2 regions of the Pseudoalteromonas sp. DL2-H2.2 genome follow, and region 2 is predicted to be linked to the other one. Evidence: predicted binding sites of a transcription regulator. Region 2 holds the regulator's gene; the other holds the start of a gene.
The links. Region 2 encodes MetJ, which represses methionine synthesis genes. Its sites were predicted from a motif close to TAGACGTCTAGACGTCTA; they were not measured.
Positions count from the first base shown of each region.

Region 1: a site for MetJ is predicted at 2,161-2,178, ahead of L1285_RS11560 (methylenetetrahydrofolate reductase). Genes of this name have one in related genera too.

Region 1 covers NZ_JAKGBD010000005.1:373,150-388,056, forward strand. The annotation lists gene secB (protein-export chaperone SecB) at 1-80, shown strand, start outside; gene gpsA (NAD(P)H-dependent glycerol-3-phosphate dehydrogenase) at 84-1,091, shown strand; gene L1285_RS11560 (methylenetetrahydrofolate reductase) at 1,160-2,116, opposite strand; gene L1285_RS11565 (M16 family metallopeptidase) at 2,419-5,292, shown strand; gene cysE (serine O-acetyltransferase) at 5,492-6,313, shown strand; gene L1285_RS11575 (hypothetical protein) at 6,340-6,996, shown strand; gene xseA (exodeoxyribonuclease VII large subunit) at 6,993-8,369, opposite strand; gene guaB (IMP dehydrogenase) at 8,501-9,970, shown strand; gene guaA (glutamine-hydrolyzing GMP synthase) at 10,148-11,722, shown strand; tRNA gene L1285_RS11595 (tRNA-Trp) at 11,871-11,947, shown strand; gene L1285_RS11600 (hypothetical protein) at 12,055-12,366, shown strand; gene rimI (ribosomal protein S18-alanine N-acetyltransferase) at 12,363-12,845, shown strand; gene L1285_RS11610 (ATP-binding protein) at 12,871-14,907, opposite strand, start outside.
Region 2 covers NZ_JAKGBD010000012.1:59,445-74,351, forward strand. The annotation lists gene L1285_RS18170 (methyl-accepting chemotaxis protein) at 1-1,685, shown strand, start outside; gene L1285_RS18175 (gamma-butyrobetaine hydroxylase-like domain-containing protein) at 1,748-2,110, opposite strand; gene hslU (HslU--HslV peptidase ATPase subunit) at 2,151-3,479, opposite strand; gene hslV (ATP-dependent protease subunit HslV) at 3,491-4,009, opposite strand; gene L1285_RS18190 (SPOR domain-containing protein) at 4,086-4,619, opposite strand; gene priA (primosomal protein N') at 4,629-6,800, opposite strand; gene rpmE (50S ribosomal protein L31) at 7,110-7,325, shown strand; gene L1285_RS18205 (malic enzyme-like NAD(P)-binding protein) at 7,949-9,190, shown strand; gene metJ (met regulon transcriptional regulator MetJ) at 9,254-9,574, opposite strand; gene metB (cystathionine gamma-synthase) at 9,875-11,098, shown strand; gene metL (bifunctional aspartate kinase/homoserine dehydrogenase II) at 11,104-13,452, shown strand; gene L1285_RS18225 (penicillin-binding protein 1A) at 13,511-14,907, opposite strand, start outside.

The DNA of each region.
Region 1 (14,907 bases), on a different contig from region 2:
TGGCACCGGTTAACTTTGACGCGCTATTTGCTCAGTACATGCAGCAACGTGCCGCGCAAGAGCAACCTGCTGACGCATAAGTGATGAATACAGCACAATCAGCTGTGACCGTATTGGGGGCGGGGTCGTATGGCACCGCCCTTGCTATTTGTTTTGCCCGCAACGGTCATCAGGTTACTCTTTGGGGGCGCGACAGTGCTGCTATCGAGCAGTTAGCCAGCTCGCGTCAGAATACCCGTTATTTACCGGATATTGACTTCCCTGAGTCACTGCAATTGGAAGCCGACCTGACTCAAGCCGTTCAGGCCAGCAAGCTGGTTTTAGTGGTGGTGCCCAGTCATGCGTTCGCACAGACTCTGGCGGCCATTAAGCCTCATTTACTGCCTGGTACAAAAGTTGCCTGGGCGACAAAAGGGCTGGAGCCGGATACCGGTCGTTTACTTCAGGATGTGGCGCTGGACGTACTTGGTGAGCAGGTGCCGCTAGCCGTGTTGTCCGGGCCGACCTTTGCTAAAGAAATGGCCGCGGGGTTACCGACGGCGATTTCGGTATCGTCTCGCTGCGAAGCATTTCGGGCTGAACTGGCCAAGTTGCTGCATTGTGGCCGCTCGTTCAGGGTTTACAGCAATGATGACTTCATTGGTATTCAGCTTGGCGGTGCGGTGAAGAATGTGATTGCCATTGGTGCAGGTATGTCCGATGGTTTCGGTTTTGGCGCGAATGCCAGAACTGCCTTGATCACCCGCGGGTTGGCGGAGTTATGCCGACTCGGATTGTCGCTTGGCGCACGCTCTGAAACCTTTATGGGTATGGCGGGGCTTGGCGATCTGATCCTCACCTGTACCGACAACCAGTCTCGTAACCGTCGTTTTGGTCTGGCACTGGGCCAGGGCAAAAATGTCGAAGAAGCGATGCAGAGCATAGGTCAGGTGGTGGAAGGGTATCGCAACACCAAAGAAGTGTACTTACTGGCAAAACGCACAGGCATCGAGATGCCGATCACGGAGCAGATCTATCAGGTGCTGTATCAACAAAAAGACGTCAAAGAAGCCGCGATGGCCCTGCTTGGCAGAGAGCAAAAGTCGGAATAAACGGATGTCTGAGAATAAAAAAACCGAGCCTGTGTGCTCGGTTTTTTATTGGTTCCAAATCGGTATTATTAAGCGATCTGCTTCTCCGCCAGAGTCAGCTCCATGGTAGCCTTGAGCAGGCGATAGAGGTTAATCGAGGCGTCTATCTCTTCTTTACGGTTGGTCAGGCTCTCTATGTTCAGCCCCAGCGGCACATCCAGGTGGGCACAGCTACGTAAAATTGAATCCAGATTCTCACGGCAAATACGGATCGATTCGCTCAGCGTGTTGTCCGCATCCAGCATACGCCACTTGGTTGCTTCGGGCACTGAGATCCCCAGCCACTCCATAAATTGCAGCGTCTTCTCACCCCCGCACGGGGTAAAGGTCAGGATCAATCGCTTTGGCTCAATGCCTTGCTGTTTGCAGGTTCGGGCATAGCTGGTGATCAAATCTATGGTCGCCTGAGCATTGTAAACTGCCTGAGAAATAAAGAACTCACAGCCCTGCGTGGTTTTTTCAATCAAGCGTTCATGTTCATTACGTTTTGAAGCATGGCGCTCTGCAATGGTGACGCCACCGAGGAAAAAGTTTTCTTCATGCTGAGCGAATGCCTGATAGGCCTCTGGTAATGGTAAGTTGATTTTACCTTGTGAAGACGGCGAGCCAACCAGCACCAGGTTGTTCAGGCCAAACTCCTGCTTGGTGGTGCTAAGCCACTGGGTAAATTCAGCGCTGTCACGCTGCGTGACGCTTTTGTAGGTGATCACATCCAGCTGCGACAACGACTTAACCAGACGGCTGTATTCACACGGGTCGACGGTTTCCTTAAACGGAAAAGGGCGTGGCACATTAGTGCGACTGCTTTCATCCTGAATGTCGTAAACCACCACACCGTCGTATTCAATTTCGTGTAAGCGGTCGAGCAGCTTAGTGGCAATACGCTTAACTTTTTCCTGCTCCGTACCAGATTTGGGCGGAGTCGTACCAATCAAATATACCCCTTGGTTCGGGTCTAAGATTTTCTCTTGTAGTGATAACGCCATGGTCTTGGTTCCGGCAAAAATTCAGTGTCTGAGATCTAATATAGCAGCCATTTAGACGTCTAGATAGATTTTTTTCTTGAAACTAATTCAATGGCGATGAAATTCTTTCATAGTGTTTTCACTACAAGGAAACAAACCTTTGTTTTGCAGATGAGTTTAGCGAGCGTCATGCAGTTCATATTTTTTTACATAAATTGGGCGCGTAAAGATGAATTAAGGCGGGATTGCGGCATAATTGGCAACCATGGGCCTTGATGTAGAGAGGCCAATAATAAGAATCACTGCAAATTTTAGGGAAGCATATGAAATTTAAATTACTGGCAACCAGCCTGGCTGTGTCACTGGCACTGGCTGGCTGCGCAGCCACGTCGCAATCAACTCAGCAGGCGCCAACCAGCGTTGAGGCTCAGGCTAACAACAAAGTATTCGCTCAGGACTATGTACTCGAAGAGCTGGACAATGGTCTGCGCGTGATGGTGGTAAAAACCGATTATCCGGATGTGGTTTCGCTTCAGATCCCGGTATCTGTTGGTTCGCGTAACGAAGTGGAGCCTGGCCGCACTGGCTTTGCGCACTTCTTTGAGCATATGATGTTTAAGGGCTCTGAGAAGTTCCCACAGGATGTCTATGCCGACATTCTGAAAAACTCAGGGGTGGATAACCGCGCATACACCACCAACGATTATACTAACTATCATTTGAATTTCTCTAAAGAACATTTGGATAAGGTGCTGGAGATCAAAGCAGATATCTTCCAGAACCTCAGCTACAGCGAGTCTCAGTTCCGCACTGAAGCGTTGACCGTGAAAGGCGAGTACCTGAAGAACAACGCCAGTCCCATCCGCAAGTTATTGAGTGCGGTGCGCAAAGAAGCCTTTGACAAGCACACCTACAAGCACACCACCATGGGCTTTTTCGAAGACATTGAAGCCATGCCGGATCAAATGGAATATGGTCAGATCTTTTTTGAGCGCTTCTATAAGCCTGAGTACGTCTCTATCGTGATTGTGGGTGATGTGGATCCGCAAAAAACCATGGAGATGGTGAAAAAACACTGGGGCGGCTGGCAGCGCGGCAACTATGTTGCTGATATTCCGGTTGAACCCAAACAACAGCAAGCCAGATATGTGCATGAACACTATGACGGCCTGCCGGGTCACTGGTTACTGGTCTCTTATAAAGGCGCTGCATGGGAGCCTGAGAAGAAAGACCGTGCGGCCTTGGATCTGATCTCGCAACTGTATTTCTCTGAAAACTCCGAGCTATATCAGGATCTGGTGGTCGACAAGCAAATTGCCAGTCAGATGTTTACCTACAATGCCGAGACCAAAGATCCTGGTCTATTGCATGTTTTCGTGAAGGTCAATGAAGAAAGTGACCTGGCCGTAGTGCGTGACGCCATCAACCGCACTTATGCTACAGCACGCACTGAGCTGGTCGACAGCGACAAACTGGCGGCGCTGAAGTCTAATCTCAAGTACAGCTTTGCCAATGATTTAGACTCGTCACAGGCGATCGCCAGTATGCTCGCACAGTACATGCACTTTGAGCGCGACCCTGAAGTGATCAACACCTTATATGCGACCAGCGACTCTGTGACCGCAGAAGACATTCGCGATGTTGCCAACCGCTATTTTGTCGACAGTGGCCGCACAACGGTGACTATGTCAGACTTGCCTGAAGTGGCAGGGTTTGACAAAGAAGTGGCGCTGGATGAGCTGGTTGCTGAGCTCAGTGAGCCTAAACAACGTCATTTCTCCGTTCTGGATAACACCAATGCATCGCCTCTGGTGGATGTGAACTTGTTGTTCTACACCGGGGCTGCGGCCGATCCACAAGGCAAAAAAGGCGTGGCAGCGCTGACAGCGGCTATGATTGCCAATGGTGGCTCGCAGAGCAAATCCTATAAAGAAATCCAAAAAGCCCTGTATCCGATTGCCGGCAGCTTCGATTATCAGATTGATAAAGAAATGCTGTCTCTGCGTGGCCGGGTGCACAAGGACAATGCCGCTCAGTGGTATGCCTTAGTCAGTGAGCAGTTACTTAACCCGGGCTTTCGTGAAGATGACTTCAAACGCCTGAAAAAAGAGCTGATCGACAATATTAAGGCAGGCCTTAAGGCGTCTAACGATGAAGAGCTGGGCAAAGAGGTGCTATACCACAAGCTGTATCAGGGCCATCCGTATGAAAGCTATAACCTGGGCGATTTGTCTGATCTCGAAGCGCTGACGCTCGATGATGTCAAAGCTTTCTACCGCAGCCAGTTTACTCAGGCAAAGCTGAATGTGGGGATCACCGGGGCGCTGGATGAACAACTGAAAGCACGTATGCTGAGCGATCTGGGTCAGTTGCCAAAAGGCGAAGAAGTGCGCCTGACTATTCCGGATGCGCCGGCACTGACGGGTCGTCATGCCACCATCATTGAGAAAAGTGCGAAATCGACGGCCGTCTCGTTTGGCTTCCCAATCGATACCATTCGCAGCAGCAAAGACTGGACTGCCTTATGGCTGGTGCGCTCTTACTTTGGTGAGCACCGTAACTCAAACGCTTACCTGTTCCAGCGTATTCGTCAGGTGCGTGGTATGAACTATGGTGATTATGCTTACATTGAGTATTTCCCGCGCGGTATGTTCCAGACCAAACCGGATGCCAACCTGGGCCGCTCTGAGCAAATTTTCCAGGTATGGTTACGTCCGCTGCGTTCTAATAACGACGCTCACTTTGCAACGCGGGTTGCACAGTTTGAGCTGGATAAGCTGATCAAAGAGGGCATGACGGAAGGCGATTTCGAGGCGACTCGCAATTTCCTGAGCAACTTTGTGCCGCAGATGGTGGCCAGTCAGGACCGTCAGCTGGGTTATGCGCTGGACAGCCAGTTCTATAACACGGATGAGTTTGTGACCTATGTGCGTGACCAGCTGGCATCGTTGAGCGTGGAAGACGTCAATCGCGTGATCCGTGAAAATCTGCAAAGTGACAACATTCACTATGTCTTTGTGACCGGCGACGCGGCTGATATGAAAGCGCGTCTGGTCAATCAGACTGAATCTCCGATGCATTACAATGCAGAAAAACCGCAAGCGCTTATCGATGAAGATAAGCAAATTGCCAACTACAAACTGGCTGTTCCGGCTGCTAACATCGAGGTGATGAACGCAGAAGCGGTCTTTAAGTAACGCCCCATCAGAGCCCTCTACCGGGCTCTGAGTTTGTCAGGCGGGTCTGGTATCCGCCTGGTTTCCCATCCTCTGTTCGCTATTTCGGGTTATAATTAATAACAAATTGATGCAATAAGCATTTGACTATCACTGCTAATTTACCGCGTTGCAGGGTAAGATAGACAAAGGCTTTGGAATAATTGAAATAGTGCAGTTTATGAGACACGAGATCTGGCAAAAGCTTCGTCAGGAAGCGACCGAATTAGTAGACCGCGAGCCGCTGCTCGCCAGCCATGTTTACTCAAGTATTTTAAATCATGAATGCCTCGGTGCGGCATTGAGCTTTATCGTGGCGAACAAGCTGGCAGACGCCGTGGTGTCTGCGTTCACCATTCGTGAATTGTTCGATCAGGCGTTTGTAGATTGCGACCGCATGCTCACCCATGTCGCCCATGATATAAAAGCGGTTAAAGATCGTGACCCGGCTGCCGATAGCTATCTTAACGTTATTTCAAACCTTAAGGGCTTTCATGCAATACAAGCACACCGACTCGCCCATTGTTTATGGCGACAAGACAGAAAAGAGCTCGCACGTTTTATCCAGAGCCGTACATCCGAAGTATTTGGTGTTGATATCCATCCTGCTTGTAAAGTCGGCCATGGCATTATGTTTGACCATGCGACTGGTATAGTCATTGGTGAAACCGCAGTAATCGAAAATAATGTCTCTATTTTACAATCGGTGACCTTAGGCGGTACGGGTAATGAACAAGGGGATCGTCACCCGAAAATACGCGCAGGCGTATTGATCGGCGCAGGTGCAAAAGTACTGGGTAATATTGAAGTGGGCGAGGGCGCGCGGATCGGCGCAGGCTCCGTGGTACTCAAAGCCGTTGAACCACACACCACTGTGGTAGGGGTACCGGCAAAAGTGGTGGGTAAACCGCCATGTGCCTGCCCGGCCGAATCGATGGATCAGAACTTCCTCGATGAGGATCTGATTGCCCGCAACGAATCTCATACCAGCGCCATGCTGTAGCATCGAACACATCACAGGCGGTGCAGATGGATAACCTGGGCCAAAAGATAGGTTACATGCTATTGGGTGCAGCCGTTGCTGCACCGCTGACCTGGTGGCTGGTTGCAGCACAGCCTGTCAACTCACCAGCGTCAGTCATGGAGACGCATCCCGACAAGCCGCTGCCTCCCGCTAACCCGGCGAATGACGCCGTTGAGGCCACTGTACCGACAACAACAGACACGCTTGCAGAGCTCACTGCGTTGCGCCAGCAGGTGCAACAACTGCAGGGGGAGCTGGCACAGACACAGGCCGCAGCAAGGGCCGAGCCGTCAACAGAGCCGCCGCGTTCAACTGCATCCGGCAACATAAATCGCCAGCTGGCAGATATCTTTCAAACCGAATCGCGCGACCCGCTGTGGGCCGATGAGCTGGAATTACAGCTCGGAGATTTTCTCTATACCAGTGATCTCAGTCATTACTTTGCTTACGCCAGTTATGGCTGCAAGCGTCACGTCTGTCAGCTGAGTTTTGTACCGCGTAGTCAGGGCGTCGATGCGATGCAGTGGCAGCGCCTTAACGACCGCCTTTTTAACACCCCCTGGATCCAGCACTTCAAGGTCAGTGCAGCGCAGCAAACCGCGCAGGGAATGCAAGTGCACCTGAGCACTAAAAGCATTCGGGAATTGAGTACTGAATACTAATCACAGTCCGTCGTACGTTCGTTGTCCGGTGCATGTGGCGCGACCTCCAGCACTTGCGTTTGCAGGCGGCCATCGTGCAATTCAGTGGTTAACACATCGCCCACTGCCACGTCCTGCGTTGATTTAACGACTTTCTGCGCTGATTTGGTAATGCTATAGCCACGTGCCAAAACGGCCAACGGACTGACACTGTCGAGCCTGGCCGCCAGTAACGCCAGTTGTTGCTGGTGCTGTTGTTGCGAGGTCTGCATCGCGCGAATGAGCTTATCTCTCAGGCTGTCAAGATGCGCTCTGGCATACCGTAGTTTCTGCTCTGGATGAAACTGTGCCAGGCGTTGCTGCGCCAGTGCAACACGGCTTTGTGCCCGATGTTGCTGGTGGTTCATTGCCCGGTGTAAGCGGCTGCTGAGCTCATCCACTTTTTGTGCCTGCTGCATCAGCTGAGTTTGTGGATGTTGCAGTAACAGGCGTTGGTGTACATTGTGCAGTTGTTGCCCTTGTTGGGATACATAACGCTGCATGGCCCCCGCCAGACGCTGTTTTTGCTGGCGTAACTGAGCCAGAATTTCCGCGCCATCGGGGCTGACCAGCTCTGCTGCGGCAGAAGGTGTTGGTGCGCGCAGGTCGGCGACATAGTCACTGATGGTGGTATCTATCTCGTGGCCGACGGCGCTGATCACCGGTAGCTGACTGACAAACAGGGCTCTGGCCACGGCTTCTTCGTTAAAGCACCACAGATCTTCCAGTGAACCACCACCACGGCCAACAATCAGCACATCTACTTCATTGCGACTGTTTGCCAGAGCAATTTGCGCCGCAATCTGGTGGTGGGCTTCCTGACCTTGCACCTGAGTTGGGTAGATCACCACCTCCAGTTGCGGTGCCCGGCGTTTCAGGACCGACAGAATATCTCTGATCGCCGCGCCGGTCGGGGAGGTGACAACGCCCACCCGGTTGATGCGCGCAGGCAGGGGGTGTTTATGCTGGCTGCTGAACAAGCCTTCGCCCGCCAGGCGCAGCTTGAGTGCTTCGAACTGTTGTTTTAACAGGCCTTCACCTGCCGGTGCCATCTGTTCGACAATAAGCTGGTAGTCGCCGCGCGGTTCATATACCGATACCCGGGCCTGAACCAGCACCTGCTCACCATTTTGTGGCCGGTAGCGGCAGTAGCGGTTGTTGCCACGCCACATGGCGGCTTTTACCTGGGCTTTGTCATCTTTAAGAGAAAAATACCAGTGCCCGGAAGCCGGGGCGACAAAGTTGGAGATCTCGCCGGTCAGCTGCAAAGAAGCGAACCCCTGTTCCAGCAAACTGCGGATCTCACGATTGAGGCGCGAGACCGAATAAACTTTTTCTTGTTGTGGCAACGACATACTCAGCTCCATAAAAAATTCACGCATACTCTAGCATATTTTTGCTAAATTTTATTTACTCGCATATGGAACGCTGATAAAATGCGCTCGCAATTCCTTATACTCAGTTTCACTTGAGAGATGCCGCACACATGTTAAGAATTGCAAAAGAAGCCCTTACCTTTGACGACGTACTTTTAGTACCCGCTCATTCGACTGTTCTACCACACACTGCGAACTTAAAAACCCGCCTGACTCGTGGTATTGAACTTAATTTGCCATTAGTTTCTGCCTCTATGGATACAGTCACTGAAGCACGCCTTGCAATTGCACTTGCACAGGAAGGCGGCCTTGGATTCATCCATAAGAACATGACCATTGAAGAACAAGCGCGCAATGTACGCAAAGTAAAAGCGTACGAAGCGGGGATTGTGTCTTTCCCGGTTACCGTAACCGCAGACAAAACCATTGCCGATACTTTGGCGCTGGCTGAAGAAAACGGCTTCTCAGGCTTCCCGGTCGTGGGTGAGAATAACCTGCTTGAAGGTATTATCACCAGCCGTGATATGCGTTTTGAAACCAAACTGGAAAAGCCAGTGTCTTCTGTGATGACGCAAAAGTCGGATCTGGTGACGGTAAAAGAAGGCGCATCACGCGAAGAGATCCTGGGTCTGATGCACGAGCACCGCATTGAAAAAATCCTTGTGGTCGACGACGCTTTCAAACTTAAAGGCATGATCACCGTTAAGGATTACCAAAAAGCACAGGAAAAACCAAACGCGTGTAAAGATGAGCAAGGTCGTCTGCGCGTAGGTGCTGCGGTTGGTGTGGGTGCCGGTACCGACGAGCGTATCGCTGCGCTGGTTGCTGCGGGTGTTGACGTATTACTTATCGATACTTCACACGGTCACTCTCAGGGCGTGATTGACAGAGTTAAAGCCACCCGTGAAGCGTACCCGGACTTGCAAATTGTTGCGGGTAACGTGGCGACGGCTGAAGGTGCTGTTGCACTGGCAGACGCTGGTGTTGATGCGGTTAAAGTGGGTATTGGCCCTGGCTCTATCTGTACCACACGTATCGTAACCGGTTGTGGTGTGCCTCAAATTACCGCAATTTCAGATGCAGTAGATGGCCTGAAAGGTCGCGACATTCCGGTCATCGCTGACGGCGGTATTCGTTTCTCTGGTGACATCGTTAAAGCGCTGGTTGCTGGTGCATCTTGCGTTATGGTGGGCTCTATGCTGGCAGGTACTGAAGAAGCACCGGGTGAAGTTGAGCTGTATCAGGGTCGTTACTACAAGTCATACCGTGGTATGGGCTCACTGGGCGCGATGAACCAAAAAGAAGGTTCGTCAGATCGTTACTTCCAAAAGAGCAACGCTGCTGAAAAACTGGTTCCGGAAGGCATTGAAGGCCGCGTGGCTTACAAAGGCCCAATCGCCACCATCATTCACCAACAAGTGGGCGGGATCCGCAGTGCCATGGGCCTGACTGGATGCGGCACCATTTTGGAGCTGAACACTAAACCTCAGTTTGTCCGCGTGACCTCTGCGGGTATGGGTGAGTCGCACGTCCATGACGTACAGATCACCAAAGAAGCTCCTAACTACCGCATGGGCTAATCCCGGCGGGTAAAAATGGGCTGGCGGTTGCCGGCCCTTCTTAATTCTAGTGTCTGCCTTCAGACAAGGTGGAGACAAACAATATGCGCCTGGCAGGCAAACTTGCCCGGTCATTTAGGTAAAGTTCAGTTGTTCTGCTTTACTAGTTTTATCGCTTCCTAACAAACGAGATTATCAATGAGCAAAGACATCCATGATTCCCGTATTTTGATCTTAGATTTTGGTTCTCAATACACTCAATTGATCGCCCGCCGGATCCGTGAGATCGGCGTTTACTGTGAGCTATGGGCCTGGGATGTAACCGAGGAGCAGATCCGCGAATTTAATCCGCAGGGTATCATTCTGTCAGGTGGCCCGGAGTCTACGACTTTAGAAGGCAGTCCGCGCGCGCCTGAATATGTGTTCAATGCCGGTGTGCCTGTGCTGGGTATTTGTTACGGCATGCAAACCATGGCGTCGCAGCTGGGTGGTAAAGTACACAGCTCGGATAAGAAAGAGTTTGGTTACGCGAAAGTTGAAAAAGTGGGTAACTGTGCCCTGTTTGAAGCGATTGAAGATCACATCGAAGACGGCATCGGCAAACTGGATGTGTGGATGAGCCACGGCGACAAGGTCATCGAGATCCCTGAGCAGTTTATCACTTCTGCAAAAACAGAAACCTGTCCGCATGCAGCAATGTCTTGGGAAGAGAAACGTTTCTACGGCGTGCAGTTCCACCCGGAAGTAACGCACACGCAACAAGGTCTGCGCCTGCTGGAGCGCTTTGCGACGGATATCTGTGGCTGTGAAAAACTGTGGACACCGAGCCAGATTATTGAAGATGCGGTGGCACGTATTAAAGAGCAGGTAGGTGACGATGAAGTGATCCTGGGCCTGTCTGGCGGTGTTGATTCATCTGTCGTTGCTATGCTGATCAACCGTGCCATCGGCGACAAACTGACATGTGTATTCGTGGACAATGGTCTGCTGCGTCTTAACGAAGGCCAGCAGGTAATGGATATGTTCGGCGATAAATTTGGCCTGAACATCATTAAAGTCGATGCGGAAGACCGCTTCCTGAATGCCCTCAAAGGCATTGATGACCCGGAAGATAAGCGTAAAGCGATTGGCCATACCTTCATTGAAGTATTCGACGAAGAAGCGGGCAAGCGTGTTAACGCTAAATGGCTGGCACAGGGCACCATCTACCCGGACGTGATCGAATCTGCGGCGTCAGCCACAGGTAAAGCACACGTGATCAAGTCTCACCACAACGTAGGTGGCTTGCCGGAAGACATGGAGCTTGGCCTGGTAGAGCCGCTGCGCGAGCTGTTTAAAGACGAAGTACGTAAGATTGGTCTGGAACTGGGCCTGCCGTACGACATGCTATACCGCCACCCATTCCCGGGTCCTGGTCTGGGTGTGCGAGTTCTTGGCGAAATCAAGAAAGAGTACTGTGACCTGCTGCGTCGTGCCGACGCCATCTTCATTGAAGAGCTGCACAAGGCTGACTTGTACCACAAAGTGTCTCAGGCCTTCACTGTATTCCTGCCAGTACGCTCAGTAGGTGTGATGGGTGATGCACGTAAGTACGACTGGGTTGTGTCGTTGCGCTGTGTAGAAACCATCGACTTTATGACAGCACGCTGGTCTCACCTGCCGTATGAGTTCCTGGGTCAGGTGTCAAACCGCATCATCAACGAAATCGACGGTATTTCTCGCGTGGTGTACGACATCTCAGGTAAACCGCCTGCGACGATTGAGTGGGAATAAATACTCATCAGGTAACCTGATGTAGGTTAAGAAAAGGGCGAATAGGGTAACTATTCGCCCTTTTTGCTGATAAAAGCAGCAAACGATCCAAAAGTTGATATTTTCTCTTTACCTTTTCAAATTGCTCATTATAATGCGTCGACATTGCAGGGGCGTAGTTCCAATTGGTAGAACAGCGGTCTCCAAAACCGATGGTTGCGGGTTCGAGTCCTGCCGCCCCTGCCACTTCCTTTTTTATTTCCTGATTATTCCTGTATTTAATACAATTCAGATTGCAGTCATTGCACGCATATTCTAGAATCCCCAGCATTTAATTTTTCCGGTTTTTTTGCATGCACGCAGCTCAGGCTCAGTTACTTGGTATAATGCCACTTAAACTCAAATCTGCTTTTGATCCTAACCCGCAGCCCACGGCGTCTGCACCTCAGCCAGTTGAACCCACAGAGGTGGCGCTAACGTTGAGCGCGCAGTTACAACAGGATCTTTGCCTGGCTGCCAATGTCAGCGAACTCAGCGTTGCTGCTGGTGAGCCTCTGAGCTTGACACAGCGCGCGCAACAGGCACATCTGGTTATACCGGATGCATCACTGAGCGCGACGCAAAAGCGTGCCTTGTGGCAACAGATCTGGCGTGGACAATCATGACGGTCTCTATTCATGCGGACCATCTGGCAAGCTTGCCATTGCAACAGCTGATGGAAATTGAGCAGGCCTGTCATACGCATCCCTGGACCAGCAAGACCATGCAATCCTGTTTAAGCGGACGTTACTTTAATGCCGCGCTGTATCAGGACGAGCAATTGGTTGGCTTTTATGTCGGTGAGCGGGCAGGCCCGGACTTTACCCTGATGGACATTTGCATTGCGCCTGCGTGTCAGGGGCAGGGCCTGGCCTGGCAGTTGCTGGGGCACTTTATGGCAAGGTGTGAGCAAGACAAGGCCGAAAATATTTTTCTAGAGGTGCGGGTAAGCAATGAGGCGGCCATAGGTTTATACCGTAAGGCGGGCTTCACAGAGATGGGCGTACGTAAGAATTATTACCCCACAGCACAGGGGAAAGAAGATGCCCTGTTAATGGGCAAAGTGTTGTTTGATCCTGAACTGAGCGGTGACGCAAAGCGCTGAGCGTATTTCTGTTGCCCAAGCCCGGTTATTCAAGGTTGGCATGTTCCTGCTCAAGGGTGTATCTGATGGCCTGTGTCAGGCTTAACATGGCATATTCCCATTTGCTTGGGTTATCTTCGCGCAAACAGGTTTCTAAGTCGCCGGCCGCGCTGTGAATGTTGCTAAAGCCAAAACATCCGGCACTGCCCTTGAGGCTATGCGCCAGCGCTCTGAGTGACTCCCATTCCTGATCGGTAAAGAATTGTTCCAGCTGGGTGAGCTGATCGGGGAGTTTTTCTACGTAGTTGCGGCTGATCTGCAAATACTTTTCACTTTGCAGCAGTGAGTTCCATTGCGAGCTCTTGTCTTCTTCCAGTTGTAAATACTTCAGCAATACGGCGCCAAGCTTTTCACGATCAATGGGTTTAGCGAGTGTGGCGTCACAACCTGCCGCCAGGTAGGTATCTATGTCATGCTTCATCACATTGGCAGTCAGGGCAATGATAGGGCCGTCGAAAGCGGCGTGACGAAGCATTTCAGTCGCTTCCAGGCCGCCCATGACCGGCATTTGCATATCCATCAGGATCAGGTCGTAGTCGTTAACCAGTGCCATCTCCACGGCTTGCGCGCCATTTTTGGCAATATCTGGCTGCAGTCCCCAGGCACCGAGTAATAAGGTCAGTAGTTCCTGGTTGTCGGGATTGTCTTCAGCAAGCAGAATATCGGCTTCAAGCTGAGTTTGGTCCAGTTGTTGTGTGGATACCACATGATCGTGTGCCAGCTGGGCTTCGTCTTCAATCCAGGCAAATTCTGCTGCCGGGTGATTCGCTGCGACGCTAATGGTGAAGCGGCTGCCAACTCCCTGAGCGCTCTCTACACTGACATCACCTCCCAGTAACTGGGCGAGGTTTTTGGAGATACAAAGACCTAAGCCAGTGCCGCCGAAACGTCGGGTGGTGGTTGAGTCTGCCTGCTCGAAGGGTTTAAACACCCGCGACATTTCGCCTTGTGACATGCCAATACCACTGTCTTTGACTTCAAATTCGAACCTGGCAGTGTCTGCGCGATAACGGGCGCCTACCTCAATGCTGCCTGTTTCAGTAAATTTAACCGCGTTGGTAGCGATGTTAAGGAGGATCTGTTTAAGCCGGGTTTCATCGCTATAGAGTTGCTGAGGCAGTGGCAAGGCATAGTGCACGGTGAAGCCGAGCTGCTTTTGCTCTGCCATAGGGGCAATGATCGACTCCACGTCTTTGAGTAAATGAAGCAGTTCAATGGGGTCTTGTTCAACAGCCAGCTTTTCGGCCTCAATTTTAGATAGATCCAGAATGTTATTGATCAATTCCAGCAGGTGTCTGGAGTTACGTAAAATAGTATCTAAGTGCAGGGCTGAATTGGTGGCAGTGGGAGAATGCAGCATCTGCTCAGTAAATCCCATAATGGCGGTCAGCGGTGTGCGGATCTCGTGGCTCATATTGGCCAGGAAGCGGCTCTTAAGCTGGCTGGCTTGTTCGGCTTCGGCAATGGCCACTTCCAGCTGGCGATTCATTTCTTCCAGCGCCCGGGTACGGTTTTCGACTTTCTCTTCGAGGTGTAATTTGTAGTCTTCCAGCTCCCCTTGGAAATCCCGGATCTGTTTGATCATGTGATTAAAATCATCAAACAAGATACCCACTTCGTCATCATCGTGTGCTGGTAATGCAACCGACAAATCACCATCGCCAACCCGGTGGCTGGCTTCGCCCAGTAGCTCGATTGGGGTTAATAGTAAGTTTCTGACCACAATGAAAATCAGGATTGGGAGCGTGATCACAGATAAAATCACGATCAATGCGGTGGTTAAACTGATGGCTTTGCCCGACTGATATAAAATGGTCTTCGGAATGGTTGAGATATAATAATAACCGCCACTGAGCTGTGCACTATAGGTCATACGCCTGAGATTATCAATGGACGGCAAGACCAGAGAGTCCAGCTTACCTCTATCCGCCAGTGCATTGACCAGTGCCATTTCCTCAACGCTCAGGAAGCTTTGGTTAAAATGGCTGTCGGAGCTGAATAGGACTTCACCTGATGCCGACAC
Region 2 (14,907 bases):
TGTTCTACAAAGATACTGAGGCACTAGATTTATATGCCAGGGACTACAGTGAGGTGCAACGTAAAGCAGGTCTGTTGGACGAGATATTTGCTGAGTTCGATATTGACGATAGTAACTTACGCGAGTTTGAACGCCTCGCGCAAACCTATGTAGACGACTTTAACAACGTCGTTGATTTACAAAAAACCATCGGCCTGCATCCCAAAGACGGGCTGTATGGCGCGCTGCGTAGTGCCGTTCATGAAGTCGAAACTATGCTGAAGCAGCAACAGCGTGACGATCTGCTGGTCAGTATGTTGATGCTCAGACGGGCAGAAAAAGACTTTATGCTGCGACTGGATTTAAAGTACCTGAAGAAGTTTGACGATCAAATCAGTAAGTTTGAAGGTCAGGTAAAAGCCGCAGGCTTTGATGCGCAGTACGAGCGCCAGATTTTAACGCTGATCAAGCAATATCAGACTCGTTTCAGAAATCTGGTCGATGCACAGACCAAGCTGGGCCTGGACCTTAACAGTGGCGCTTTGGGCAGCATGAAGCAAAGCGTGGAACAAAGCGATGCGGTAGTGGGCCGGATTGTAGAACAGGCCAAGCAGGCGGTGGCAGAAAACACCCAAATGGCACAGATGGCGGCGCTGATCATCTTTGTGGTGGCATCGGTGCTGGTGATGATTTTGGTATTATCGACCAGCCAGTCGATTATTCGTCCGGTTGAGCGGGTTTATCAGACCATAGAGCGGATCCGCCGTGAGAACAACTTGCGCATTCATATTGAGCAAACGGGTAACGACGAAATCACCCTGATGACCAAAGACTTTAATAGCCTGATTGGCGACTTCAAAGAGCTGATTGGCGATGTGAACAATGCGCTGGCGATCATCAATGACGCAACTCATCACTTGTCAGATACCACGGCACAAACCAGTGCCGGTATGACTGAGCAGCTCCATGAAGCCGATATGGTGGCAACGGCGGCAACTGAAATGCAGGCCACCATTCAGGATATTTCGCACAATACCGAAGCGGCGGCGGAAAAAGCCGAGTCTACCAATAAGAATGCCCAGCTGGGTCGCACTGAGGTGACCTCAACCATTGAGCACATCATGCAGCTGTCTGAGTCTTTGGGTGGGGCATCCGACGTAGTAGGTCAGTTAGAGCGAGATGGTGAGACCATTGGCTCTGTCCTTGATGTGATCCGGGGTATTGCTGAGCAAACCAACCTACTGGCACTGAATGCGGCTATTGAGGCTGCCCGTGCTGGTGAGCAAGGTAGGGGCTTTGCGGTGGTGGCAGACGAAGTCCGCTCGCTGGCGCAGCGTACCCAGGATTCGACTCAGGAAATCGAAAGCATTATTTCGACCTTGCAGCAGCGCACCCGCGAAGTGGTGAATATCATGGAGCAGTGCCGTGAGCAGGGTAACGAGAGTGTGGCACAGGCAGAGCGTGCTGGAAATCTGCTTGGGATGATCACAGAAGATGTGCAGACCATTATGGAAATGAGTACGCATATTGCCACTGCCATTGATGAGCAAAAACAGGTGGCGTCAGAAGTGAACAAGAATGTGGTTAAGATCCGCGATATTGCACAGGTGGCATCGGAGCATGCCAGCAGTAATGCGCAAAGCAGTGAGGAACTGTCCGAGCAAGCTCGTAACTTGTACGAGTCGGTAGAAAAATACCAGGTGTAGTGATGCTATGCCAGGTAAAAGAAAAGGCGACCTCAGTCGCCTTTTTTGTGTCTGGTATGCCCTTATGGCATGAACTTGATCGGCACATCGTGCTTTGCCGACACGCGCTGCTGATAGTCTTGCCACAGTGTCTCGTGTTGTTCGCACAGCTTTCTCAGGTATTGCCAGCTGAACAACCCGGAGTTGTGGCCGTCATCAAACACCAGCCTGACCGCATAGTGGCCGACCGGCTCGATTTCACCAATGGACACATTCTGTTTGTTGAGCACCAGTTGTTGCTGACCGGGGCCATGCCCCTGCACCTCGGCCGAGGGGGAATGAACACGTAAAAACTCAGCGCTGAGCGAATGGCTCAGATCATCATCAAAGTGCACATCGAGTGTTTTTTGCACCTTGTGGTAATGCAGTTTAGTTACTTGATACATAGGCATAAAAAAGCCCGATCCAGGACCGGGCGATTATCTGTTAAAGAATAAAGCGGCTCAGGTCTTCGTCCTGGACCAGCATATCTAAATGTTTATCGACATACGCGGCGTCGATTGTCAGTGACTCACCGGCTTTGTCGGACGCATCGAATGAAATTTCTTCCATCAGCTTTTCCATCACAGTATGCAGACGACGGGCACCGATGTTTTCGGTCTTCTCGTTGACTTGCCAGGCGGCCTGAGCAATACGCTCAATTGCATCATCACTGAATTCGATGCTGACACTTTCTGTGTTCAACAGGGCCTGTTGCTGCTCGGTTAAAGAGGCATGAGGTTCTGTCAGAATACGTTTAAAGTCTTTCGCCGTCAGTGCTTCTAATTCAACGCGAATAGGTAAACGGCCTTGCAGCTCAGGAATAAGATCAGAAGGCTTAGCCATCTGGAACGCACCTGAAGCAATAAACAGAATGTGATCGGTTTTGACCATACCATGCTTAGTGCTGACGGTAGAGCCTTCAATCAGCGGCAGTAAGTCGCGTTGTACGCCTTCGCGGCTGACATCCGGACCTGACGCTTCGCCACGCTTACAGATCTTATCGATTTCATCGACGAACACGATGCCATTTTGCTCAACGGCAAAAATCGCCTGCTCTTTGAGCTCTTCCGGGTTAACCAGCTTAGCGGCTTCTTCTTCGACTAAGAGCTTGAAGGCTTCTTTGATCTTCAGTTTACGGCTTTTCTTCTTGTCGCCAGACAGGTTCTGGAACATGCCCTGCAACTGATTGGTCATTTCTTCCATGCCTGGCGGCGCCATGATCTCTACCTGAGGCGCTGTTTCAGCGATGTCGATGTCGATCTCTTTGTCATCCAGCTGGCCTTCGCGTAGCTTTTTACGGAATACCTGACGCGTAGAGCTGTTATCGCTTTGCTGAGTTTCACCCCAGGCGTCTTTCGCCGGTGGCAGCAGGGCGTCCAAAATACGCTCTTCCGCGGCTTCTTCAGCGCGGTGCTTGTGCTTCTTGGTTTGCTGCTCGCGGGTCATTTTAAATGACACTTCCACCAGATCACGGATAATGGTCTCGACCTCTTTGCCGACATAACCGACTTCGGTGAACTTAGTGGCTTCCACTTTGATAAACGGCGCGTTCGCCAGCTTAGCCAGGCGACGGGCAATTTCGGTTTTACCAACACCCGTTGGGCCGATCATCAGGATGTTCTTTGGCGTCACTTCACTGCGCAGCTCTTCAGGAAGCTGCATGCGGCGCCAGCGGTTTCTCAGTGCAATGGCGACGGCTTTTTTCGCGTTGTCCTGACCAATAATATGTTGGTCCAGTTCATGGACGATTTCTCTTGGGGTCATTGCTGTCATGGCAATTCCTATTACAATTCTTCGATGGTTTGGAAATTGTTGGTAAAAACGCAGATATCTCCTGCGATTGTCAGGCTCTTTTCCACAATTTCACGGGCACTCAGGTCGGTATTTTCAATCAGCGCGGTGGCTGCGGCCTGGGCAAAGTTACCGCCACTGCCGATGGCAATGAGGTCATGCTCAGGCTGGACTACGTCACCATTACCTGTGATGATCAATGACGCGGTTTCGTCTGCAACGGCCAGCAAGGCTTCTAATTTGCGCAGCGCTCTGTCGGTGCGCCAGTCTTTTGCCATTTCAACGGCCGCCCGGGTCAGATGGCCCTGGTGCATTTCCAGTTTGGTTTCAAAGCGTTCAAACAAAGTGAACGCATCGGCAGTGCCACCGGCAAAGCCTGCTAGTACTTTACCGTTGTAGAGGCGACGCACTTTTCTGGCGTTGCCTTTCATTACCGTATTGCCAAGAGAAACCTGGCCATCTCCGCCAATTACGACTTTGTCGCCTCGGCGAACACTCACGATAGTTGTCATAGTATTCCTTAATCAGGAGGCATCAGCCTCATCTGTAAACTCAATTAGGGTAGAGATAGGGACGATTTTACGAAGATCAAGTCCACTTCCAGATCCCACAGCTGACAATATTTACTCGTTCCAGCTTGTTTTTATCGCTCTCGGCGCCGCGTTTGGTGTCGTAAGGACCCAGGCGCACTCGATACCAGACGCCGTTGGAGCCTTCGGTACGGCGGATCTCTGCGATAAGTCCGGCAAAGGCCATCTTGGCTTTCATTTGCTCGGCCTGTTTATAGGTTCTGAACGAGCCGCATTGCATCTGGTAGGGGCCCTGGCTCTCGATTTTCTTGACCTCGACTTTTACCTCGTGATCTTTAATGTCTTTAATAAAATCCGGCGGACGAGGTAAATCTTTTTCGACTTTCGGTTGCTCAGCTTGCTTGGGGGCTGCCGGGCTGGTGGTTTGCACCTCAGGTTTGCCGTGTTGTGTGATGTACCACAGGCCATAACCAAAGGCACTGATCAGTACCAGCGTCAGCGCGGCAAAAAACTTGGGAAAGGGCTTGGCGGCCTTTCCTTTTGCGGCCTTTTTACCGCCCGGTTTCTTATTTATATAGTCGTGTTGTGCCATAACGTATTTTTAATAGGTATCCATTGGGTCAACGTCAATACTCCAGCGCACCCGGTTGGCAAGTTTATGCTGACCGATATAGTCGGCCAGTTGCGCCAGGTATTGATGCAGTACTTTGCGCTGCGCTGCCTGAATATGTAATTGATATCGGTATTTACCGGCCAGACGTTCCATCGGCGCGGGGATCGGTCCGAGCAATTGTATACCAGGGTAGGGGGTGGCTGGAACCAGATCCGACAAAAACGCCATTACCAGCTGCGAGTTGGTGGCTTCTGCGCGGATCAGTGCCAGATGGCTGTATGGAGGCATCTGAGTTTCTTCGCGTTCGCGCAGTGCATAGCGGGCAAAGTCCTGATAGCCATTATTCACCAGATCCTGTAGCAACGGGTGTTCCGGGAAATGGGTTTGCAAAAGTACCGTGCCGGCTTCGCCGCTGCGCCCGGCCCGCCCAGCCACTTGGGTTATCAGCTGAGCCATGTGCTCCGTGGCGCGAAAATCGCAGGAATACAAACCACTGTCTACGTCGAGGATCACCACCAGATTGACGTCGGCGAAGTGGTGGCCTTTGGCGAGCATCTGAGTGCCGATAAGCAGCCGGGCCCCTCCCTGATTAATTTCATCCAGCGCACTTTCGAGGCTGCCCTTGCGGCGGGTAGAGTCGCGGTCGATGCGATGCACGGGAAAGTCGGCAAATTGTTCGGATAAGAACTCTTCCAGCTGCTCTGTACCATATCCGGTTGGCATGATCTGGGTGCTGCCACAGTCGGGGCATTGCAAAGGCACAAAGGCTTGCTCTGAGCAGTGGTGGCAGATCAGCCTGCGCAGTGATTTATGATAAGTGGCGCTGGTACTACAGCGGTCACAGTTGCTGAGCCAGCCGCACTCATGGCAGATCAAAGTGGGGGCAAAACCGCGTCGGTTGAGAAACACCATAACCTGTTGTCCGCGCGCCAGTGTGGCAGCAATGGCATCCAGACTGGCTTTGGCAAATCCCCCCTGATCGGGCTGTCCTTTCATATCCACGAGCATGAAGCGGTTATCCTGCTGGGTTTGCGCCCGTTTTGTCAGTGGCAGCAACTGATAGCGGTTTTGCAGTGCTTTTTGCAGGGTTTCCAGTGCCGGTGTGGCAGTACCGAGGATCAACGGAAACTGGCCCTGTGCGGCGCGATAGGCGGCCAGGTCACGGGCGTGATAGCGCAACCCGTCTTGCTGTTTAAACGAGCCATCATGTTCTTCATCAACCACTATCATACCCAAGGTCTGAAAGGGCAAAAAGATAGCAGAGCGGGTACCAATCACCAGTGCAGATTCTCCCTGCTCGGCTCGTCGCCAGGTGTGTAAGCGCTCATTGTCAGTCAGGTTGGAGTGCCAGAGATCAATCGGTAACCCTTCGAAGCGGCGTTTAAAGCGGTTCACGGTTTGTGGCGTCAGGCCAATTTCCGGCACCAGTACTAAGGCTTGTTTGCCGGCGGCTAAAATGGCCTCCAGACTTTGCAGATATACTTCGGTTTTACCACTGCCCGTGACGCCTTCGAGTAAGAAGGTACGAAACCCGGTTTGACTGTTGATGGCACTGCAGGCGGTGGCCTGCTCCGGGTGAAGTCTTGGTTTACTGCCCAGTTGCAATGGCGCAGACTGCCAGTGGGTGTCGGTACGCAGTTCTTCGCGGATCAGTGCTTTTTCCAGTAAGGCCTTGATCTGTGCCTGCGAGAAGCCCAGTGTTTTTAATTCACTGGCGGTGGCGTCACCGGCGCTACGCAGTTGCTCAAGCAGTGCCAGTTGCTTTTTGGCTCTGAGTTGGGTGGTTTCACGGCCGGCCTCGGTGAGGGTCAGTACCGGCACTTGGGTTTTATCAACCTGCTCACCCTCGCGCAGCGCACCAGGCAGGGCGGTAAACAGGGTTTCGCCTAGCGGATGACAGTAATATTGCGCACTGAAGCGCAAAAAGGCGAGATGATCAGGTGATAATACGGGCGTGGTATCAAGCACCGACTCAAGCGCTTTTATTTTGTCTTCAGGCACGTCGCTGTGAGACTTCAGCGCCACCACGATGGCGATGCAGGCTCGGTTGGCGAATTTTACTCTCACCCGGCCACCCACACAGGGTTGTTGTTCTGGCTCAAGGCGGTAATCAAAGGTTCTGTGTAAAGGTACTTTTAAAGCGACTTCGGCGAAGCGCATGGAAACTCCGGCATCTGAATTTCAATGTTAAGGGCAGCTGTCTGAGTGCACCTTGCTGTGCCGCCAGACTATCTGCCCAGTATACCGTAACGGCATAATAATGTATGCGAATGGTCAGTGAGATTTACAGCAGCTCGATATTTTGCGGGCACAGCACGAAATTGCGCAAAAAATAGCAGTTATTTTGCATTTATTGCTTGTGGAAAGCCCGGATTGACCCTAAAATACGCGTCCACAATTTTTGTATAACTACGTATGGTGCCAGACTTCGGGTTTGGAGAGCGATACGGCCTTAACTAGAGGTGTCCTATGAAAGAAGGTATTCATCCTAAGTACGAAACAATCTCAGCAACTTGTTCGTGCGGTAACAAATTCGAGACTCGTTCAACACTATGTAAAGACATTCACCTGGACGTATGTTCTGCATGTCACCCGTTCTACACTGGTAAGCAGAAGATCCTAGACACAGGTGGTCGTGTTGATCGCTTCAACAAGCGCTTTGGCGCGCTTAGCAGCAAGAAGTAAGTTTTACTTTTGCTGTAGAAAAAGCACCTTCGGGTGCTTTTTTCGTTTCTGCGCACTCATCTCTTACTCTAATCATTTACCATCATCATGCTAAGTGGACGGATCAGTGCCATTTGGTTAGTAAAGTTTCCAGTTTCGCCTCACTCATTTGTACCGAAGAGGGTATAAGCGGGCTTGCACGTGAGAAGTCGGTTGCCACGTAAATCACCACTTTCATCTGTGTGAATGGCCATATTCACCTGATTAATATGCATAGCTATATGTACTAAATGTCGAGTGATATCTGTATTTTTGTCGCTAAATGTTGTGAATTTAAGCTTAAAATGCACTAAATGTCGTAAAGTGTATTTCACCTCGGGTTTTATTTATTTTATTTATACTCTGCATAAAAATGACGCTATTTTGAACTGAAAGTGACACTTATCAGATCATTTATTGTGAGATAAGTTTGCCGAAAAGTAGCAAAAAGGTCGCTAAATCTTGCTAACTGCCAACTATCTTTGCTTTAACAGGATCGACCTGATATCCCTTGAATTAATTTTTAAAAAAGGTATGGTTTAAAGCAGTTAGCGAATTTTTATCTCACTCTCACTTTCAACTTCTTCGTAGGAAAAAATCGCGTCATGTCAGACTTTCGTGAACAAGCGTTACATTATCATGCCCACCCCGTTCCAGGAAAAATCAGCGTTGAGTTGACCAAGCCTGCTGAAACCGTCAAAGACCTGGCCCTGGCATATAGCCCGGGTGTTGCTGAGCCGGTCCGTGAAATTGCTGCCGATCCTAGCAATGCTTACCGCTATACTGGTAAAGGCAATATGGTTGCGGTGATCAGTAACGGTACGGCTATTTTAGGGTTAGGGAATCTCGGTCCACTGGCGTCTAAACCTGTGATGGAAGGTAAGGCGTTGCTGTTCAAGCGATTTGCAGGCCTGGATTCGATTGATATCGAAGTGAAGCACCGCACCACTGAAGACTTTATCAACACGGTTGCCAATATCGCTGACACCTTTGGTGGTATTAATCTGGAAGACATCAAAGCGCCTGAGTGCTTTGAAATTGAGCGCGCGCTAATTGAGCGCTGTGATGTGCCGGTATTCCACGATGACCAGCATGGCACCGCAATCGTTACTGCTGCGGGTATGCTGAACGCGCTGGAGATCCAGGGCAAAAACATCCATGACGCCATTATTGTGTGCCTGGGTGCCGGCGCCGCTGCCATTGCCTGTATGGAATTGCTGATTAAATGTGGTGCACAGCGTGAGCACATTTATATGCTGGACCGCAAAGGGGTGATCCACACGCGTCGTGATGACCTTAACGAATATAAGAAACTGTTTGCCAATAACACGGATAAGCGCACTTTGCAGGACGTGATCGAAGATGCTGACGTGTTCGTTGGTGTATCTGGTCCTGATCTGTTGTCGCCAGAAGATCTGAAACTGATGGCGGACAAGCCTGTGGTGTTTGCGTGTTCGAACCCAGATCCGGAGATCAGCCCGGAAGTGGCGCATGGTGCACGTGATGACTTAATTATGGCAACTGGTCGTTCGGACTATCCAAACCAGGTTAACAACGTATTATGTTTCCCGTTTATCTTCCGCGGTGCGCTGGATGTGCGTGCAACGGCAATTAACGATGAGATGAAGATTGCGGCGGTAGAGGCCATTCGCAGCATTGCCAAAGAGCCAGTGCCTGCTGAAGTGCTAAAAGCGGCAGAGGTAGACAGCCTGGAATTTGGTGAACACTATATTATTCCTAAGCCAATGGACCCGCGTTTGTTGCCGCGTATTGCTAAAGCGGTTGCAGTTGCTGCGGTTGAATCCGGTGTGGCACAAATCGATATGCCAGAAAACTACATGGCATAAGCCCATCAGAGCAATAAAAAAGCCTCACACTGTGAGGCTTTTTTATTTTTGCAACTGACGAAATTATTCTTCGTTGATCTCTGGAATTTCCAGACCCATTTCCGTCATGATCTGACGCACTTCTGCCGGAATTTTTTCCGGGTTGTCTTTACGCAGATCTTCGTCACCGGGCAGCGGCTGGCCGGTAAAGGCATGCAGGAATGCCTCGCACAGTAATTCACTGTTTGTCGCGTGGCGCAGGTTATTGACCTGGCGGCGGGTGCGCTCATCAGTTAGCACTTTAAGTACGTTGAGCGGGATAGACACAGTAATCTTTTTTACCTGTTCTGATTTCTTACCGTGTTCTGCATAAGGGTGAATATATTCACCGTTCCATTTAGCCATAGTGATGTACTTGCCTCAGTGTTGTAGATGCAATGCGAATAAGACTGTGTACTGTGTATGGATCCAACCGTGACACGCAAGCTCTCTGTTGGCAATGTTGCACGTCATTTGCCATAGTTTAAGCTCAAATACTCAGTCTTATTAGCATAGAGTTCGCGTTGAGTGGCGAAATTTTATCGGTTTAAAAAAGATAGTCAAATACTAGTTATTTAGCCATTTAGCGGTATAAATGTTTTGACTTCTAACTTTTGTTAATCTAACCTTTTAGACGTCTAAACATCTAATTGAGTCAGGTGACCTATGAGCCAAAGCAACAAGTCAACCATAGCGGTACGCACAGGCATTGATGCGGATAAGCATCATGGTGCAGTGGTGCCGCCGCTGTATCTGTCGACCACCTATTCTTTTGCCGACTTTGATAAAAAGCGTGATTACGATTACGGGCGCAGCGGTAACCCGAATCGCGATATTCTTGCGCAAACGCTGGCGGAGCTTGAAGGTGGGGCTAAGGGCATCATTACGGCCACCGGGATGGCTGCGGTGCACCTGGTGACTCAGTTGCTGAATGCCGATGATACTTTGGTGATCCCACATGATTGTTACGGCGGCAGCTATCGTTTATTTACCTCGCTGGAAAAGCGCGGTTTGCTCAAGGTTAAAGTGCTCGACCTGACGCGCAGCGAAAGCTTGCAGGAGATCCTGGCCATCAAACCTAAGCTGGTCTGGATTGAAACACCCAGTAACCCCATTTTACGATTAACCGATATCAAAGCGGTCACCGACGTAGCTGCACAGTGCGGTGCACTGGTCGCCGCCGACAACACCTTTTTGTCGCCGGCGTTGCAAAACCCTATCGCATTTGGCGTCGACATCGTGGTGCACTCAACGACTAAATATATCAATGGTCACTCGGATGTCGTCGGCGGCGCGGTGATCGCCAAAACCGAGGAGCTTGGTGATGAACTGGCCTGGTGGGCCAACAATATCGGCATCACGGGCGCGCCGTTTGACAGTTACCTGACTTTACGCGGCTTGCGTACGCTCAATGTGCGCCTGAAACAGCATCAGGAGAATGCGCTGGCGATTGCGCGTTACCTTGAGCAATCTGAGTTTGTTAGCCAGGTGTACTATCCCGGGCTGGAAAGTCACCCTCAGCATGCGCTGGCAAAACAACAGCAACAAGGCTTTGGTGGCATGGTGAGTTTTGACATTAAAGGGGAATTGGCAGATGCAGCTAAGTTCCTGACCAGTGTCAAGCAATTCTCGCTGGCCGAATCGCTGGGTGGGGTTGAGAGTTTGATCTGTCACCCGGCAACCATGACACATGCCGGTATGGATCCCGCAGCTCGCCTCGAAGCGGGCGTCGGTGACACGCTGATCCGTATTTCCGTGGGGATTGAAGAGATCGACGATTTATTGGCAGACCTGGCGCAGGCTTTTGCCGCGGTGAAAGCCGCACAAGGCAGCGCCAGTGATAATGCGAAGGCCTTCAAGCTTTCGCCAGCACATACGGCATTGTGGTAGAAGAAATGACAAAAGCAGTACATAAATTCGGTGGTTCGAGCCTGAGCTCGGCGGCGCGCTATCAGGCGGTTGCCAATATTATTATTGGTCACTGCCAGAGCGGCGACTGTATCGTGGTATCAGCGGCAGGTAAAACCACCAATACCCTGGTTGCCTTGTGGCAGAGTTATCAGCAGCAGGACGAGCGAGCGTTCAGCGACATCCTGCTACAGGTCGAAAATCATCAGTTACAATTGATCAGTGAGTTGTTCCCGACTGCGCAGCAATCACCGCTGACAGCAGAGTTGCGTGATGAGCTGAGCAGCATTGCTCGTCAGGCGCAGTTGCGCCAATTGCAAGAAGCGCCACTACTGGCGTATGGGGAGATCTGGTCGGCGCGCTTACTGGCGGCGTTACTGAATACCCTGAATATTGCTGCACAAGATGTGGATGCCCGCACTTTGTTTACTCAGCATCAGGGACAGCTGATGCACAGCCTGAATCGCAGTGCCTGTCATCAGGCACTCGCTCAGGACAAAATTTACGTGGTCACCGGATTTATTGCCGCTGACAGTGAAGGCAACACGGTCACGCTGGGACGTAACGGCAGCGATTACAGTGCCACCCTGTTAGCCAGCTATCTGGATGCGGCGTCTGTGTCTATCTGGACAGATACACCGGGTGTGTTCAGCACTGATCCGCGCAAAGTAGGTAATGCCATCAAATACAGCAAGGTATGTCGTGCCCAGGCTAATTTACTGGCCCGTCTTGGTAATCCTGTTTTACATGCCAAGACATTATCGCCGTTGAAAGAAACCGCGATTAAGTTGCAGGTACGCAGCAGTTTTGAACCTGATGTGCAGGGCACCGAAGTAGTGAAGCAAGGCTACAGCAAAGAAAAGCGCTTTGTAACTACCTTTGGCGAACTGGACTTGTTGCGCGTCGATACCCTGGTATCGGGCGAAGTTGGCGCGCTTAGCCAACTCATTCAGCATGGTATTCATCACTTTAATCAAAATGGCGAAGACTACTTGCTGGTGCCCAGCGAATTTACCCATCAGGTGGTATTGCGCCTGAGCGGTCGGGTGACCATCGTTGAGTCCCACTTACGTGGCTTTGCCGTGGTCGCGCCTTGTCCGGATATTGCACCCTTGGTGCGCCAGGCTCAGGCAGTGCTGGATGAGCAGGCTGTGGTGGTGCGCTTTACCCACAGTGCAACCGAGTACGCGTTGTTCCTCACCGATCAGGCAATTGATAGTGATGTGCTGGCTATTTTGCATGACAAGTTGGTGAATAAAGGCCGTGAACTGGCGGTGATCATCGCAGGTCTGGGCAATGTGGGTGAGGTGTTCCTCAACCAGTGTCAGCAACAAATTGCGCGCTTACAAAGCCAGTTTGATCTCAAAGTGGTGGCGCTGCTGCGTTCGCAGGAAATGGTGTTCTGCCCAAGCGGGTTGAGTGTGTCGCAATGGCAACAGCAGTGGCAAAGCGAAGCGCAGAGCTACTCTCATGCCGAACTGCTGGATCGCATCAGTGAGCTTGATTACGAACATAAAGTGGTGATTGATATCACCGCCAGCGAAACATTTAGTCAGCTTTACCCGGATTTTGCCGCGCACGATTGTCATCTGATCAGTGCCAATAAGTATGCCGGTACCGCTGCGCATGACTGGTATCATGCACTGCGCACTCAGTTGCAGGAACGCAATCTGCTGTGGCGCTATAACACCAGTGTCGGAGCCGGACTGCCGGTGAATTTTGCGCTGACGGATCTGCAAAACAGCGGCGACAGAGTGGTACGCATTGAAGGGGTCTTCTCTGGTACTTTATCCTGGTTATGTAGCAGCTTTGATGGCGAGCGTCCTTTTTCTGAGCTGGTTTTGGCTGCCCAAGACATGGGCTATACCGAGCCGGATCCCCGCGAAGATCTGTCAGGTCGGGACATGCAGCGCAAACTCTTGATCCTGGCGCGTGAGCTGGGTTTGCAGCTGGAACTGGATGATATTGAACTGGAGGCGCTGATGCCGGCGTCTCTGGCGCAAGGCAGCTGGGAGAGCTTCCTGGCTCGTAAAGATGAATTAGATATGTTTTATCAGCAGCGTGCTGAGGCGGCTCAGGCACAAGGCAAAGTGCTAAGGTATACCGGAGCACTGGAAATTGATGCCGCTGGCAAGGTGCACGCCAAAGTGGGCATTGCACAGGTTGCTCAGGGCAGCGCCATTGCTAACCTGACGCCGGGCGATAATATTTTTGTTATCACCACGGGATGGTACGAACAAAACCCATTGGTGATCCAGGGCCCGGGCGCGGGTAAAGAAGTTACCGCTGCGGGGATCCACTCCGATCTGTACTGGTTAACTCAGCAGCTGAGATAATCACACCGTGATACAAAAAAGGCCGGTTATAATGACCGGCCTTTTTGCGTGATGCGTGTTAGAACAATTCTTCCGTATCTGGTAACTGCTCTTCAAAGGGGGTGCTTGAGCCCGTGTCCAGCACATACTTAGTGGGGGCTGTTCCACGTTCAAAGTGCTCGAAACGGCTGGTGTGATCGTTACGTTCACTCAGCAGTCCGGTTTTTAAGTCGATACGGACCGACACCAGCCCAGGTGGCGGTTCAATGGGGGCCAGCGGCTCATCTTTTAACGCGGCGCGCATAAACTGCACCCAGCCTGGGAGTGCAGAGGTGGCACCGGCTTCGGCACCCACGACTTGTTGTTTGCCGAGGTTGGCATTGTAGGCTGCGCGACCCAGTGATTTACCGGGATCGTCAAAGCCCACCCAGACCGTGGTCAGCACGTTGCGATTAAATCCGGTGAACCAGGTATCGACCGAGTTGTTGGTGGTACCGGTTTTGCCTGCCAGATCCTTACGTTTAAGTGCTTGAGCACGCCAGCCTGTACCACTCCAGCCGGTTTTGTGTTTCCAGCTACCGCCACCCCAGACCACGCTTTTCATGGCATCGGCAATTAAAAATGCATTTTGCTCCGAGATGATCCGTGGTGCACAGGTATACTGGTCGACTTCCCACTCTTCTTCCGTACACACAGTCAGCGGCTGAGCAGCGCCCAGCAGGTTACCGTAACTGTCGGTGAGTTTTTCAATAAAATAGGTTTCGACCAGGTGGCCGCCATTGGCGAAGGCGCTCATACCGCGTGCCATTTCCAGTGGCGTCAGTGAGGCACTACCCAGCGCCAGCGATTCACTGCGTACGATGTCTTCGTTATTAAAGCCAAACTTGAGAATGTGATCGGCGGCGGTGTTCAAGCCCATGCCCCGCAGCAGGCGTACTGACACAACGTTTTTCGATTGTGCCAGGGCACGGCGGATACGAATAGGACCGCTGTACACATCCGGACTGTTCTTCGGACGCCAGGCGACGCCCATGCTTTTATCCCAATGATTGATGGGGGCGTCGTTAATGATGGTCGACAGTGTATAGCCGGATTCCAGCGCACCCGAATAAATAAACGGCTTGATGTTAGAGCCCACCTGGCGTTTTGCCTGAACTGCGCGGTTGTATTGACTTTGCTGGAAGCTATAGCCACCGACCAGGGCTTTGATACGGCCACTTTGAGGGTCCAGTGAGACCAGTGCACTGGCAGGTTGAGGCAGCTGACTGAGCATCCAGGTCTGATCTTTTTCACGTACCCAGATTTGCATGCCTGGTGCCAGAATGTCGCCTGCCTGTTTGGGAGGCAAGCCCTGACGGCGCTCAGTGATATAGGTGCGTGCCCAGTTTAAGCCTGCCCAGGGGATAGTGATTGAAGCACCGTCTTTGAGCAGCACGGTTGCGCTTTGCTCTTCAAGCGCTGTGACCACCCCGGCGC